One region of the Herbidospora sp. RD11066 genome, then DNA from elsewhere that is predicted to be linked to it. Evidence: riboswitches for the same ligand, from Rfam matches in the RefSeq annotation. Region 1 holds a riboswitch; the other holds the start of a gene.
What was found. Region 1 has a riboswitch for thiamine pyrophosphate ahead of ACYQ78_RS14015 (purine-cytosine permease family protein). Riboswitches for the same ligand answer to the same signal wherever they lie in the genome.

Region 1 (5,404 bases):
GGGTGTGCGCAGCGCACTGATGTCGGCCTGCACCTCGATGAGCGTTCCGTCGCGCCGGAATCTCCGGGTTCGCAGCTGTACGGGACCACCTGTGCGCACCCTTTCGAGCACCGCGTTGTGCTCGGCCATCAGCTCCTCGGGCACGAAGGGCGGGCGGCGTCCGACGATCTCGTCGGGGGACCAGCCGAACATCCGTTCAGCGGCGGGATTCCACGTGACCACCGACAGATCGCGATCGAGTGCGACGATGGCATCGGCCGCGCTGGCGACTACCGCCCGCGCGATCCCTTCGTCCTCGTCGTCACGTTTATCCCAGTGGTCACATTCCACGGGTCCATCGTGCCGCTTTTCCGCTCGTGATCATGGGCTTTTCCCATGCTCCGCTACGCTGCCCTCGAACCCGGGGAAGGGAAGTGCCATGGACGCGTCGGCCGCATCGGGCGACCTGGAGGCACTGCTCCGGGTCACCTCACCCACGTACGTCGGGGAATCCGTCCCCACGATCGCCTTCGGCACCCACGACACGACGGCCGGACGGATGGTCCTCGCCGTCACCGCGCGGGGTGTGATTGCCACCACATTCGACGACGAACACGCGGTGTACGCCCGGGTCTACCGGGAGGTCGGGTCGTTCATCGGCCATGACCCCAGCCGCCTCGACCCGCTGAAGCGGGAGATCGACGCCTACTTCGACGGGCGGCTGCGCACGTTCACGCTCCCGTTCGACCTCCGCCTCGCGACGGCGTTCGCCCGGAGCGTGCTGCAGATGATCACCTCGACGCCCTACGGCACGACCACCACCTACGCCGCGGTCGCCGCCCGCATCGGCCGGCCCCAGGCGCTGCGCGCGGTCGCCAACGCGGTCACCGAGAACCCCGTCTGCCTGCTGGTTCCGTGTCACCGGGTGGTCGAGGGGCCGGGGCTGCCGGGGGCCTACGCCGGTGGAAAAGCCGCCAAAGAGATGCTGCTGAACCTGGAATCCGCTTAGCCAACGTGTCTGTCCCCACACGGTAAACCTGTGATCACTCAATGTGATAGTAATCTCACGCCGAGCAATCACCAGGTCACTAGTGGGGAGTGGTCATGCTGGGGTTCATCGTCGCCGTCGGGTCGGCGGTCGCCGTGGTGGCACTTTCGGCGTTCATCTTCAGAAGGTTCGGCACCGGGAGCGAGGACTCCGACCCCGGCGGCCCGACGGTCGGCCACGCCGGGTCGATGCTGTCGGCGCTGTTCCTGCTGGTCTTCGCCATCGCGATCGTCGTTCCGTGGACGACCGCCGACGCGGCCAGGCAGAACACGTACACGGAGAGCCAGTCGGCCGTGGAGGCCTACTGGGCCGCCAACGAGCTGCCTCCGGCCGCCGCGGCGCAGGTGCAGGCCGGGCTGCGCGACTACATCGGCTTCGTGGTCGACCAGGAGTGGCCGCTGATGGCCGAAGGCCAGCTCAGCACCGAGGGCACCACCCGCCTCAACACGCTGCGCACCCAGGTCTCCGGGCTGGTCGTCCAGGGTGACGACCAGGAAGACGCCAAGGCGGCCGTGGTCGACCAGATCTCCCAGCTGAGCTCGTCGCGGGTCCAGCGCGCCGCCGACGCGGGGGCCACCCCGCCGACCATCCTGCTGGTGCTGACCGTGGTGACCGGCCTGATCGTGCTGGTCTTCCCGTTCCTGGCCGGGGCCCGCCCGAAGGGCATGGCGCTGCTGCCGATGCTGGCCATGGCGGCACTGCTGGGGGTCGGCATCTTCATGGCCTTCGACATCATCCATGTGTTCGACGGCGGGCTGGCAGTGAAGCCCGACGCGTTCACCAGCGCACTGGCCGAATTCGGCCGAATCTCAGGATTGAGCTGATGACAAGCCGAATAACCGCCGCGACACTCGGCTTCCTGATGCTGGCCACGCTCTCGGTGGCCTCGGCCCCGGCCGCGACGGCCGACGGCATCCTCGACGTCGGTGTCGGCGTCGGGCCGGGCGTGGGGGTGTGCGTCCAGGTCGGGGTCATCCTCGACGTGGAGTTGGGGGTCGGTGTCCTCCAGCAGCCGCCGTGCAACCCGCCACCGCCTCCACCGCCGCCTCCGCCACCACCGCCGCCCGCCGAGGAGCCACCGGCGCCGACCCCGTCGGAGACGCCGTGTCCGCCGCCTCTGCCGGAGGAACCGCAGGTGGAGCCGCCACCGCCACCTCCGCCGCCTCAGGTGGAGGAACCGCCGCCGCCTCCTCCACCTCCGCCGCCACCGCCGCCGCCACCCCCGCCGCCGCCTCCTCCGGTGAGAGAGCCGAAGCCGAGGGTGGAGCAACCGGCCAGGGTCGTTCCGGTACGCCTTCCGAAGCCGGTCCCGACCGTGAAGAAGCCGTCACCGCGTCCCAAACCGACGCCGTCGGCGACACCGGAGCGGCGTGAACCGAGGGTCGCGGCCGTGGCCAACCCGAAGAAACGTGAGAACCCGCTGAAGTCGGTGCTCTTCATGGTCGTCCTGTCGACCGTGATCGCCTCGGCCGCGGCGGTGGCCTTCACCCGGATCAGATAGTCGCCTTGACCGAGCGCCGCCTCAGGCCCCCGATCGCCAGCGTGACCAGCGCGGCGACCAGGAACGCCCCGAGTGCGGCGCTCATCTGGGGCACGAAACCGAGCGCCTCCCGCGCCGAATCCCAGATCGCATCCCACCATTCGATCTTGGTCGGCGCCGCGACCATCCACCAGGCGGCGAACCCGAGCACCCACGGCACGATCATGATCCACCGCGACGGCGCGTGCTCCGAGGTGTCCCACCTGCGGCGCCCGCCGAGCAGGAAGTAGTCGACGGTGAGCACCGCGAACATCGGCACGAACACCGCCCCGATGATCCCCAGGAACGCCGAGTAGGTGTCCGCGCTCACGAAGATCGCCAGCAGCGTGACCAGCACCCCGATGACGACCGAGAGAATCCGCCGGTCGACCTTCGGCATCAGGTTCTGCAGCGACATCGTCACCGAGTAGACGTTCACGAACGACTGGTCGGTCTCCCGCAGCACGAGGATCCCGAAGAAGACCGCCCCGAGCGACGCGGTGACGAACGGATCCCAGACCTGGTTGACGTCGTTGCCGACGAGCGCCAGCGCCGCGATCCCCAGCGCCAGGCAGGAGACCTGGGCGATCGTGTAGCCGCCGACCACCCCGCCGAACGCCGCCCTCGAACTCTTCGAGAACCGCGAGAAGTCGGCCGCAAGCGGCACCCACGACACGCTCAGCGCGATGACGTAGTCGACGGCCGGCGTGAACGCCTCCCACGACCCCGCTCCCAGCGAGGGTCCGCGCGAGATCAGCTCGTACGCGAAATAGATCATCGCCAGCACGACGCCGACGGTGACGTAGCGGCGCAGGATGCGCACGGCGCCGAGCGGCTTGATCGTGAGCGCCGTGGTGATCACCCCGGCGATGACGACCCAGACCGCGTAGGGCACCGTCACCCCGAACTGCCCCGCGATGGCCTGCGCGCCCTGGGCGATGACCCAGAGTTCGAACGCCCCCCAGCCCAGCATCTGGATGATGTTCAGCACGCTCGGGAGATAGGAGAGTTTCGCCCCGAAAAGCCCTCTGAGCAGCATCATCGCCGGGGCGCCCGTCTGGGTGCCCGGAATGGCGGCCAGGCCGACCATGGCCGTACCGATGAGACTGCCCACCACGGCGGCCGTCAGCGCTGCGACGAAACTCAGCGGACGGTCCCCGAGGGGGTTGACCAGCGCGATCGCTCCTGAGAACCCGAGCAGTGACACCCCGAGGTTGGCCCACAGTGCACCCTGGTCGAGCAGGCCGAGCGTTTTCGGCGGAGCCTCGTCGAGGGTGAGGGGTGCCTCGGAATCGATGACAGCGGTCATCACACACACGCTCCCTACGCCGGCATTACCCGGACAGGTTCATGCGGTCGGCGACGCTGGTCGCCCTCTCAGCCCGGTTACGCCCGAGCTCCCGCGGTTCTTAGGTTGTGAACGAACCGGGATCAGCCCGGTTCGTCCCCACATGATGCATCATGTGCACCCGTTCGACCACCCCCGACAGGTCAGGAGCCCGGGAAGACGACCCGGCCGACGGACGGGGCGGGCAGATGTTTCTTCGCGCCCCACCAGTCGAAATTGACGCAGGTGTCGCGGCCGGGGGCGTCCTGGCCGTCGTCCACTTTCGCGCAGAACCGGTTCGGCAGGCCTTTCGCACTGGTGTACATGTGCCACTTGACGTCCACCGCCGCCTGGGCTTCGTCAGGCTTCGGGGTGTCCGCCCGCAGTGACGGCGAGGCCGCGTAGAGGTCGCCGTAGGCGATGACGCCCTCGTACATGGTCGCGTTGCGGCGCTTCCCGGCCTTGAGCAGCGCCTTGAGCGTCGTCGGTTCGACGATGAAGACGGGGTTCCAGAAGGGGTTGTACTCCCTGGGACCGGCCCGCCAGACCTTCCCCTTGGGCAGGGAACGCACGATCGCCGGGCTGGTGCGGTAGGTGTACTTCCCGCCGCCGAGCGACCTGATCCGGTCCTTGACGGGAGCGCGCTTCACCCGCGTCTCGTAGGCCACCACCTGTTTGCGGCCGAACTCCAGCCACCCCTCCTGCCAGAAGACCAGCTTCGCCGGGGCGCTGGCGAACGAATGCCCCCACTCTCGGATCATGACGCCGTGGCCCGGCACGTACTGCGCCTTCACCGCCGTCAAGGGATCCGCAGCCCCCACCGCAGGACTCGGTACGCCAAGTCCGGCGGCCACAAGGACGACAACCATCGTTCGCCGCATCACGGGGTGCATTCTGCACCAGATCGGGGGATCTACGAGTGTTCGGTCACCTGTCCGGGGGTGCGGGAGCCGGCCAGTTCCGTGAGCCGGGCCAGGTCCAGTCCGTCGCAGGTGAGCTCGTTCGAGGCGATCTCGGCGCGGATGACGGGTTCCGCGGGTCCCGGCAGGGCCACCGTGGCGGTCTGCATCGCGGCCCAGTCGCGGAGCTCGTCGATCGAGGGCTGCGGCAGCTCAGGTGAGTACTGGACGATCAGGGCGTTGTCCCCGGCGAGCAGGTGCTCCAGGCTGCCGCCGGTGGGCATGTTCTGGTCGCCCGGGGCGTAGAAGGCCCGGTCGGGGTGGTGCCACTCGGTGTCGCCGGGGGCCGCGAGGGGCGTACGCGGGCCTGATTCGCAGGTGACCGCCCCCGGCTCGGACGCGGCCGGGGTGCCGGCGCATGCGGTGCACAGGGCGAGCGCCGCCGCGGCCGGGAGGAGAAAGCGGCGCATCGGTTCACTCCTGATCGAATCGCGAGGCCGGTGGCCCGAAGGATCTCGGGCCACCGGCTGTGGAACGGGTGGGTCAGCCGACCTGGAGAACGGCCGAGCGCGAGACGATCACGCCGGTCGGGTCGGTGGCGCGGACCCGGTATTCGGAGCCGTTCAGCTCGG
Region 2 (5,404 bases), on a different contig from region 1:
TGGTGCCGATGTTGTGGGAAACGTCTTCCCCGGCGACGCCGTCACCGCGCGTGATCAGCTGGACCAGCCGCCCCCGCCGGTAACGCGCCGACACCGCCAGCCCGTCGAGCTTGGCCTCCACGCTCCACGCCTCGACCGGACGCCCCAGCCGCCGCTCCAGCGAACCCGCCCACGACACCAGTTCGTCGGGGCCGAAGACGTTGTCGAGGCTGAGCATCGGCACCGTGTGCGGCACGTCGCCCACGACCGCGCCGCCCGCGACCTTCCCCGTCGGGGAGTTCGGCAGCACCTGCTCGGGATGGGCCGATTCGAAGGCCTCGATCCCGCGCACCAGCCGGTCGTAAGCATCGTCGTCGAGGGTGGAGGTGCCGTCGGCGTAGTAGGCGGCAGCGGCGTCGACGGCCAGCTGGACGGCCTCGGCGTAAGCGGTCTCATCCGAGATCAGCGTCATCGGGGGCGTTTCGTTCATGATCCCATCCTCTCGAACGGCACTGACATTTTCCGGCTCCGGAACGACGAACGATACGACTGCGGTGTGACGCCGACGACGCGTTTGAACCTCTCACGGAACGCGGTCGCCGAGCCGAATCCGGACCGTGCGGCTACGCGTTCGACCCCCTCGTCGGTCGTTTCCAGGAGGAACTGGGCGCGCCGCACCCGGGCCCGCAGCAGCCACTGCACCGGTGTGGTGCCGGTCTGCTCGCGGAAGCGGCGGCTGAAGGTGCGCCCGCTCATCCCGCCGCGCCGGGCCATGTCGGCCAGTGTGACCTCGTGGTCGAGGTTGTCCTCGATCCACGACAGCACCGGGTCGAGCAGCGATCCCCGCGGAACGGCGGGCCGGGTGTGCGGGACGAACTGCGCCTGCCCGCCCTCGCGTTCCAGCGGCACCACCGACACCCGGGCCGAGTCGGCGGCGACCTCCGAACCGAAGTCGCGCCGCACCAGATGCAGGCACAGGTCCAGCCCGGCAGCCGCTCCGGCCGAGGTCAGGACGGCGCCGTTGTCGACGTACAGGACATCGGGTTTGACGTCCACGAGCGGAAACCGCCGCGCGAGCCGGTCGGCGGCGGCCCAGTGGGTGGTGGCGCTGAGGCCGTCGAGCAGCCCGGCGGCGGCGAGGGTGAAGGCGCCGACGCAGATGGAGGCGATCCGGGTGCCGCTCGCGGCCGCCGCGCGCAGCGCGTCGAGGACCTCCTCGGCCGGCGGCGAGGCCTCCTCGGAACAGCCCGGGACCACGATGGTGTCCGCCTCCCGCAGCGCCGCGAGGCCGTGCGGCGCGATGAGGGTGAAGGCGGTCCCGGCCACCTGCGGTGCCGGGGCGCAGACCAGCACTTTGTACGGATTGCTCCCGTCGCCCAGCCGCGCCCGCCCGAACACCTCGATCGGCGTCGCGAGGTCGGCCGCCACCACATGGTCCTGAGCCAGGACCGCCACCGTGTGCATGCCGACCACCGTAGAGGTGGCGAGAACCCGGCGGAGATTGTCGATTCACCCCGTGGGGCGCCCACGCGCGGCCGATCTAGCCTGCCGCGCATGGACATCGTCATGCCGATTCTCATCGGGCTGGTCTTCGTCGCGGTCATGTCACTGTTCCCCGAACCGCGCCGCCGTCACGTCAACGCCGTGCTGGTCGGCGGCGCGGGCGCGGCCTATCTGAGCGGCGGCGGGCTCGGCTACTGGGAACTTTTGCTACCCGTGGTGATGACCTTCGTCGCGTACAAAGGGCTCAACAGCTGGACCTGGATCGGTGTCGGCTGGCTGATCCACACCGCCTGGGACGTCGTCCACCACCTGAAAGGGAGCCCGATCCTCCCCTTCTTCGAGCATTCGTCCTTCGGCTGCGCCATCTGCGATCCGGTCATCGCGCTGTGGTGCTTCGTCACAGCGGCCAGGACTCGCGGCGCCACGCCGCGTCCCAGAACATCCACTCATAGCGGGCCGTGGTGGCGAAGTGTTCCGCGGCCCGCGCGCGCTGCGCCTTGGTGGCCTCCTCGCCGACCCGGTCGGTGAGGGTCACCACTCTGCGGACCGTGTCCTGAAATGCCTCGTTCCCGTACGCCTCGATCCACCGCCGGTAGAGCGGATCAGGAGATGACCGCTTCAGCAGGTCCTCCCCCACCCGGGCGTAGATCCAGTAGCAGGGCAGCACCGCCGCCAGTCCGTCCAGGAACGAACCCCCGTAGACCGTGGCCAGGACATAGCTGGTGTAGGCCCGGGTGGTCGGCCCGACCGGCGCGGCGGCCGCCTGTTCGGCCGAGCCGCCGAGGTCGGCCATGAAGGCGGCGTGCATCTCGCGCTCGGCCGCGATGGCCCCGGCGGCATCGCCCGCGAAGGCGCTGGTGGTCTCGTCGTCGGGCGCCTTGGCCGCGCACACGGCCAGGGCGCGGGCGTAGTCGCGCAGGTAGTGGGAGTCCTGCTCGACGAAGTGGCGGAACGCCTCACGGGGCAGCGTTCCGTCGACGAGCCCGGTGATGAAGGGGTGGTCGAGAATCGCCTGGTAGACGCGGGTGTCCCATAAATCTTGGCTGTACGTCACTACGGACCTTCTCCCTACGCCGGCATGACCCGGTCAGGTTCGAGCGGTCTGTGGCCGCCTCAGCCACACTCTCAGCCCGTTGCGCGGGCTCCCGCGATGTCGTGATCGAGCCTAGACCACCCCGCCATTTTCCGGCAAAGCCCGGTGCCGCCTCCGGCCAGCGGGAATGGGCAGGTGGGGGCGATGCGGCATGACATCTCACGACCCTCCCGAGGGGCCCGTCGAGCGGGCGGCGGAGAAGGCGAACGCGGCGGCGACCGAACGGCGGCCGTTCGGCGAGCAGGGGCGGCCGTTCAACCGGCGGTCGCCGTTCCACGTGGGGATGATGGCCGCGGCGGGCGTGGCGGTCACCTACGGGGTGATCCTGCTGCTGGGGGCGGCGAAGGACGTGCTGATCCTCATCGGGCTGGGGCTGTTCCTGGCGATCGGGCTCGATCCGGCCACGAACTGGCTGGTGCGGCGGGGGGTGCCGCGCTGGGCCAGCGTGCTGATCATCGTGGTGGCGACGCTGGCGCTGGTCGGGGGCTTCCTCGCACTGGCCATCCCGGTCGTCGTGGCGCAGGTGAGCCAGTTCGTCCACGACGTGCCCATGTATCTCCAGCAGGCGACGAACCAGAACACGCTCGTGGGGCGGCTCAACACCCGGTTCGACCTGGCCCGCGTGATCCAGGAGCTCGGTACCGGTAAGAGCGAGATCTCGCTGGTCGGCGGGCTGCTGGGCGCGGGCGAGGTGGTGGCGGGCGCGGCCTTCTCGACGGTGATCGTGCTGGTGCTGACGATCTACTTCCTGGCCGACCTGCCCCGGATCAAGGCCACCGCCTACCGGTGCGTACCCAACTCGCGGCGCCCGCGCGCGATCCTCATCGGCGAGGACATCCTCAGCAAAGTAGGTAGGTTCGTGCTCGGCAACCTCGTGACGTCGACGGTCGCCGGGGTGCTGACCTTCATCTGGCTGGTGATCTTCAATGTCCCGTACGCGCTGTTGCTGTCGCTGTTCGTCGCGTTCATGGACCTGATCCCGGTCGTGGGGTCGACCCTCGGCGGACTGGTCGTCTTCCTGGTGGCGCTTTCGGTCTCCTTCCCCGTCGCGCTGGCCACCGCCGTCTTCTTCGTGGTCTACCGGCTCTTCGAGGACTACGTGCTGGTCCCGCGCATCATGGGCGCGGCCGTCGAGGTGCCCGGCGTGGTCACGCTCGTCGCGGTGACACTGGGCGCGGCCCTGCTGGGCATCCTCGGCGCGCTGTTCGCCATCCCGATCGCGGCGGCGCTGCGGCTGATCCTGCGCGAGGTCGCCTTCCCGCGCCTGGACACGTCGTGAGGTTCAGGCGCGCCAGACCCGCCGCAGGTTGAGGGTGTCGCCGATGGTGACGGTCGGGTCTCCGTCCACCAGAAGGAGATCGGCCCGCAGACCTGCGGCGATGCGCCCCCGGTCGGTGAGCCCGAACCGCCGTGCCGGGACGGAGGTCGCCGCGCGCAGCGCCTCGATCGGCGTGAGCCCCGCCTCGACCAGGTAGCGCAGCTCACGGTGGAGGCTGGCACCGTGCACGACGCCGCCCAGGAACGGCAGCGGCGCGGGCGCGGCGTCGGTGCCCGCGAGCAGGTCGACCCCCGCGTCACGCAGCGCCTTCACCGAGGCGAGCACGTCGTCGAGACGGCCCTGCGGATAGCGGTCGTAGCTGCTGCGCAGGGTGGCGGTCCAGGCGGCGTCGAGCCGCGATCCCACGCGCGGATCGTCGGCCAGATCACCACCGGTGATCCCCATCATGGACGCGTTCAGCACCACACACGGCACCACGAACGCCCCCGAGGCGGCGATGACATCGATGATCTCGGCGGTGTGCGGCTGATCCATGAACAGGTGGGCGAACCCGTCGATACCGGCCTCGGCGGCCATCCGCGTCGCCTCGACCGTGAGGGTGTGCGCGATGGCGAGCAGCCCGTGCCGGTGGACCTCGGCGACCCCGGCGTTGAGCGTGGCCTGGTCGAGCATGGGCAGACCGGGATGGCCTTCGACCGAGCCGTCGTCCACCATGAACTTGATGTAGTCGGACCCGTCCGCGACCAGCCGCGGCACGAACGCGACCGCCTCCTCCGGGGTACTGGCGAACGGCATCAGCGGCAGGTCGGGCCCGGCCGCGGGCTCGAAACCGGGCGGGAACAGCTCGCTCGGATGCCCACCCGGCGGCGTGATCCCGAACCCCGACGAGCGCACGTCGGCGACCGTGTCGGGCAGGTGCGCACGGCCTTTCTTGGTGTGCAGCCCCTGCATCTCCAGCTCGGTGGTGACCCCGAACCGCAGCGCCAGCGCAAGCGCGGGTTCGGAGGTGTGGACGTGGGCGTCGATCAGCCCGGGTAGCAGCGTGCCGCCCTGGGCATCGACGATCTCCGCCCCGTCGGGCGGCGGGGTGCCGACGGCGGCGATCAGCGCGCCGTCCAGCAGGACGGTCGTCTCCTCACGGACGCGCTCGCCGTCGAACACACGGGCGTTGACGATGGCCGTGGTCATGGTGCCTCCTCAAGTATGCATGATGCAATTACATGCTTAATAGCACATATATGCACCTTGTGGTAGAAAGGCGATGTGAGCGCAACACCGCAGGAGGAGCCGCTCCTCGACGCCGTGGGCATGGCCTTCGCCCGGCTCCGCCGCCGCACCATGCAGGCCCCCGTCGACGGCCCCGTGGGCCGCAAGGACCTGACGCGCAACCTGGTCCTCAACATCGTCGACGAAGCGGCCGAGGCGGGCCGCGAGATCACGATCGGCGCCCTGGCCGACCACCTGATGGTCGACGCGTCGGTCGCCAGCCGCATGGCGACCGACTGCATCAGCAACGGCTACCTGGTGCGGGCCGCGTCCCAGCTCGACGG

Region 2: another riboswitch for thiamine pyrophosphate. It lies ahead of tenA (thiaminase II); the one in region 1 lies ahead of ACYQ78_RS14015 (purine-cytosine permease family protein).

What each region holds. Positions count from the first base shown of each region.
Region 1 covers NZ_BAAGDO010000003.1:542,432-547,835, forward strand. The annotation lists gene ACYQ78_RS13995 (PAS domain S-box protein) at 1-330, opposite strand, end outside; gene ACYQ78_RS14000 (methylated-DNA--[protein]-cysteine S-methyltransferase) at 419-988, shown strand; gene ACYQ78_RS14005 (bestrophin-like domain) at 1,084-1,851, shown strand; gene ACYQ78_RS14010 (hypothetical protein) at 1,851-2,528, shown strand; gene ACYQ78_RS14015 (purine-cytosine permease family protein) at 2,521-3,855, opposite strand; TPP riboswitch at 3,849-3,960, opposite strand; gene ACYQ78_RS14020 (hypothetical protein) at 4,038-4,667, opposite strand; gene ACYQ78_RS14025 (hypothetical protein) at 4,787-5,242, opposite strand; gene ACYQ78_RS14030 (ThuA domain-containing protein) at 5,316-5,404, opposite strand, start outside.
Region 2 covers NZ_BAAGDO010000002.1:1,171,459-1,176,862, forward strand. The annotation lists gene ligA (NAD-dependent DNA ligase LigA) at 1-469, opposite strand, end outside; gene ACYQ78_RS10960 (GlxA family transcriptional regulator) at 466-1,443, opposite strand; partial or broken gene ACYQ78_RS10965 (DUF6010 family protein) at 1,582-1,827, shown strand; gene tenA (thiaminase II) at 1,880-2,536, opposite strand; TPP riboswitch at 2,531-2,641, opposite strand; gene ACYQ78_RS10975 (AI-2E family transporter) at 2,727-3,854, shown strand; gene ACYQ78_RS10980 (amidohydrolase family protein) at 3,858-5,042, opposite strand; gene ACYQ78_RS10985 (MarR family winged helix-turn-helix transcriptional regulator) at 5,118-5,404, shown strand, end outside.